One region of the Stenotrophomonas sp. STEN240 genome, then DNA from elsewhere that is predicted to be linked to it. Evidence: riboswitches for the same ligand, from Rfam matches in the RefSeq annotation. Region 1 holds a riboswitch; the other holds the start of a gene.
The links. Region 1 has a riboswitch for cobalamin ahead of ACVOKO_RS04620 (ribonucleoside-diphosphate reductase subunit alpha). Riboswitches for the same ligand answer to the same signal wherever they lie in the genome.

Region 1 (2,460 bases):
GGTGCGGCGTGAATCATCACCGGCGTTGTCGCGCAGTTCGAGGAAGTCCTCGATGTCGGCGTGCCAGGTTTCCAGATACACGCAGGCTGCACCCTTGCGCTTGCCGCCCTGGTTGACCGCAGCCACCGAGGAATCCAGCGTCTTCAGCCACGGCACGATGCCGTTGGAGTGGCCGTTGGTGGACTTGATCAGCGAGCCGCGCGAACGCACGCGGGTATAGCTGACGCCGATGCCGCCGCTGAACTTGGACAGCTGCGCGATATCGGCATAGCGGTCGTAGATGGACTCCAGCGAATCCTGCGGCGAATCCAGCAGGAAGCACGAGGACAGCTGCTCGTGGCTGGTGCCGGCATTGAACAGGGTCGGGCTGGACGGCAGATAGTCCAGGCTGCCCAGGCGCTGGTACAGCGCGAGTGCTTCGGGCACGTCCTCGCTCAGCGCACTGGCGATGCGCAGGAAGAACTGCTGCGGCGTTTCGATGACCTTGCGCGAATGCGGATGACGCAGCAGGTAGCGGTCATACATGGTGCGCAGGCCGAAGTAATCGAAGTTCAGGTCGTAGGCCGGATCGATCGCATCGTTGAGCTTGCGTGCGTTGACCTGCACGAAGTTGAGCAGGCGGTCGTTGATCAGGCCCACTTCGTGGCCACGGCCAACCGACTGCGAGAACGCGTGGATTTCCTGGCCGGAGACTTCCTTGCCGATGAAGTTGGCCAGCAGGCGTGCAGCCAGGCGGCCGTATTCGGGCTCTTCGCCGATCAGCAGCGCAGCGGTACGGATCGACAGCTCATCCAGTTCCTGGGTGCTGGCGCCGTTGTACAGGCCGGAGATGGTGCGCGTGGCAACCCGCATCGGGTCAACCGCATGCAGGCCTTCGCAGCAGCGCTGGATGGCGCGGACAATCTTGTTGAGGTCTACCGGCTCGGTGCTGCCATTGCGCTTGGTCACGCTCATGGCGGTGGCGGTCGGCGGCGGGGTCAGTTCAAAACCGGCTTCAGCCGGAGCGACGTCAGTAAGAGAGGTAGTCACGACGATGGTGTCCTTGAGCGTTATGCACGCAGCTCCTGCCCGCGCAGGAAGCAGAGCCGGTACGGAGGCGCGAGCATGGAAGGACGGCGTCGCAGCAGCCGCGACAGCCCACGACCCGACGGTCGCAGCAGCCACGGCACCACGTCACCAGCCGTCTTCCCCTCGAAGACACCGCAGCCGGCACCACGCGGTGTGCATCGCGTGGCTGTCGGCAGGTCTTCGGACTCATGGGCGCGAAGACCAAGGCCTTCTTCCTACTCCGCCGCTTCCCAAGGCCGTTTGCCTCAGTGCTGTGTGGCGGGGTCGTTCCCAATTACCGCTGCGGGGCAGTGCTGGAATGGCCTTAACGGCGTCACCTGCTTCCCTTTCAATCCAACGAGGCATGCCCCGTTGGAACCGACGAGGCACAAGATAGTGGGGGTATATGACGGGGTCAACACCAAATCTAGTAAATATTCGCCAAGCCTTGCGGCACAAGGGCTGGCTGTCGCGGGCCACCGAACGGTGCGGGCAAACCGCCCGAACTGACTGCGCAGTCAAGCCTTTTGCGGTATTTTTTTGCACGCGCTGCGCCTGCCTGAACAACGTAAATTCCGCATGAAATCCGCCAACGTGACTTCCGGCCGACGCCGCCGCTGGCGTAAGCAGCCAAGCTGCACCCACCCCCGGCAGGAGAGTCACACCATGCGCCTGTTGCCCATCGCCAGCTCGCTGGCCCTGCTGCTGCCACTGGCGGCCCACGCCGGTACGGTCAAAGCACCAACGTTGTCCGCCGACCAGTGCGGCGTGGCTACCGACTACAACGTGCTGGTGGACGGTGGCGGCATCTGGCTGCGTCGCGATGCCCTGCCGATGCGCGAGATCGTCTTCCACGATGGCCAGCTGAGCATCGACAACCGCATGCAGACGGTATCGGCTGCCGATGCACAACGCCTGCGCGCGTTGGAGAACGGGGTGCGCCAGTTGATGCCGGCGGTGACAGGCATCGCCAACGAATCGGTGGGCATCACCTTCGACACGCTGGATGCGGTCTACGAGGCACTGACCGGCGATGCCAACTCGCGCAAGGTACGCAAGCTGCGCAGGGAAGCCGAGCGCTTCGTCGATACCACCATTGGCCGTGGCCGCTGGGAGCAGGACCTGTTCGACGATGGCTTTGAAACAAGGGTCGAGGCGGCCGCCGAGAGCCTGAGCGGCTCCATTGCCCGCAGCGTGCTGTGGACGGTATTCACCGGCGGCGAAGACAAACTGGACAAGCGCACTGAAAAGCTCGATGCCGAACTGGAGCAGCGGCTGCAGGGCCGCACCCGTGCACTGGAACAGCATGCCTTGTCGCTGTGCGCGCAGGTGCAGGCGCTGGACCGGCTGCAATCGGCATTGGAGTTCCGCCTAGATGGCCAGGCACTGCAGATGATGCGCGTGAGCGGTGAT
Region 2 (2,460 bases), on a different contig from region 1:
TACCGGCGCCTACCAGCTCGTCCAGCGGCAACGGCCCAAGTGCGGCAGCCAAGGCGCTGGCAGCGGTGGTATTGCCGATGCCCATCTCGCCGAACACCAGCAGGTCGGCACCATCGGCACAGGCGGTTTCCACTGCCCGGCGGCCAGCGTCCAATGCAGCGTCCAGATCGGCGGCGGACATCGCCGGGCCGGTACTGAAATCATCCGTGCCATGACGCGTCTTGGCACTGACCACACCGGCAATGGCCGAGGTGGCGCGGCTGCCCACATCCCATACGTGCAATGGCAGGCCCAGCTCACGCGCCAGCACGGCGATGGCAGCACCACCGCCGGCAAAGTTGTGCAGCATCTGCACCGTCACTTCCGCCGGATAGGCCGATACGCCCTGCGCGGTGACGCCGTGATCGCCAGCGAACACCACCACCGGTACCTGCTGCGCCACCGGCTGATCCACGCCCTGCAGCGCGGCCAGTTCAACCGCCAAGGCTTCCAGCCGGCCCAGCGCACCTTCGGGTTTGGTCAGCTGGCGCTGGCGGGCCAGGGCGCGCTGCCGGTATTCCTGCGAAGGCTGCCCGCAGGCCTGCCCGTACCATGTTTCTGTCACGACACTTCCGATACTGCGTTTGCAGCACGCATTCTAGCCATTCGCCGTGCATTACCGCCGATTGGTGTTGGCGGCTGGCGCTACAGGCACGCATGGAACGCAGCCCCGGTAAGCGCGGCGCACCCGGGGGATCGGTGTGCAACGTTGTTGCAAACCGCCGCAACCTGCACTCCCGGGTGCGCTGCGCGTACCCGGGCTACGTTGGCTCATGGAGGCTTGGTGCCACAACGGCATGAACGCCCCATTCCGGCAGCGCTGGCGGCAATGGCATAGAATGCGCGCACTTTCGGGTGACCGTCCGGCATTGCCGGCCGGTTGAAACGGGAAGCCGGTGCCGCGCACTGCTGGATCTCCAGCACGTCGCCATTCCGGCGCTGCCCCCGCAACGGTAAGCAGGACAAGTCCAGACATGGCGCCACTGTGCACGGCACGGGAAGGCGTCTGGACGGAAGCAGCAAGGCTGCTTCGCCTGCGAGTCCGGAGACCGGCCCGAAAGCCGACTGGTTGCGATGCGGAGGGCATGGCGGCGGCTGTAGCGCCGTGTGCGCCGCCTCCGTCTTCTCCCTCCTCTGGCAGCCTTCCCCATCCGCCTGCGCGGGAGCGTGCAGGCCCAGGAGCTTCCATGAAACTGTCTTACCACACCCTGTCCCTCGCCCTTGCCCTGGCATTGCCGGGCGTCGCCGCTGCGCAGAACGCACCGACCGAGCTGGACGACGTCACCGTTACCGCCACCCGTACCCCCATCTCCATCGAGAACAGCGTGGTGCCGGTGCAGGTCATCGACCGTGCACAGATCGACCACAGCCAGGCCAACTCGCTGCAGGACCTGCTGCGCGGCCGCGCTGGCCTGGATTTCGCCAACCAGGGCGGTACCGGCAAGATCACCTCGCTGTTCCTGCGTGGCAGCAACTCCAACCAGGTGCTGGTGCTGGTGGACGGCGTGCGCGTGGCCTCTGCCACCAATGGCATGGCCGCACTGCAGGATCTGCCGGTTGACCAGATTGAGCGGGTGGAAATCGTGCGCGGCCCGCGTTCGAGCCTGTACGGCTCCGAGGCCATTGGTGGCGTGATCCAGATCTTCACCCGCAACGCCGGCAAGGGCCTGCAGCAGAACCTGGCCATCACCGCCGGCAGCAACAACCTGCGCCAGGTCAGCGCCGGCTTCAGCAACCGTGGCGAGCGTGGCTGGATCTCGGCACAGGGTGGCTACCAGGAGACCGACGGCATCAACGCCTGCCGTGGCACTGCCGCTGGCTGGGGCGCTGGCTGCTTCGCCGATGAGCCGGACCGCGATGGCTACCGCAATACCTCGATCAACGTGCGCGGCGGCTACGCCCTGACCGACACGCTGAGCCTGGAAGGCCATGTGCTCAACGCCGACAGCTTCAACGAATACGACGGCAGCATCTTCGGCGGCAACGAAGCCGACAACCGCCAACAGGTAATCGGCGCCAAGCTCGCCTGGACCGCCTCGGATGCCTTCCGCCTGACTGCCCAGGTTGGCCGCAACCGCGACGAAGCGGACAACTACTTCGCCGATGCCGATGCCGGCACCCGCAGCTTCGCCAGCGCCTTCGACACCCGCCGCGACACCGCCAGCGTGCAGGGCGACTTCAGCTTTGCCGAAGGCCAGCAGATCACTGCCGGTGCCGATTGGCAGAATGACGAAGTCACCAGCTCAACCGCATTTGATATCGACCAGCGCGACAACCTGGGCGTGTTTGCCGAGTACCAGGGCCAGTTCGGCGCGCATACGCTGCAGGCCAGCGTGCGCAATGACGACAACGAGCAGTTCGGCAACCACACCACCGGTAGCCTGGGTTATGGCTTTGCCTTCGGCAATGGCCTGCGTCTGA

Region 2: another riboswitch for cobalamin. It lies ahead of btuB (TonB-dependent vitamin B12 receptor); the one in region 1 lies ahead of ACVOKO_RS04620 (ribonucleoside-diphosphate reductase subunit alpha).

Annotation. Positions count from the first base shown of each region.
Region 1 covers NZ_JBRRBO010000006.1:131,342-133,801, forward strand. Annotated here, with positions in the region: gene ACVOKO_RS04620 (ribonucleoside-diphosphate reductase subunit alpha) at 1-954, opposite strand, end outside; cobalamin riboswitch at 1,223-1,446, opposite strand; gene ACVOKO_RS04625 (DUF2884 family protein) at 1,714-2,460, shown strand, end outside.
Region 2 covers NZ_JBRRBO010000011.1:84,105-86,564, forward strand. Annotated here, with positions in the region: gene cobT (nicotinate-nucleotide--dimethylbenzimidazole phosphoribosyltransferase) at 1-604, opposite strand, end outside; cobalamin riboswitch at 876-1,111, shown strand; gene btuB (TonB-dependent vitamin B12 receptor) at 1,227-2,460, shown strand, end outside.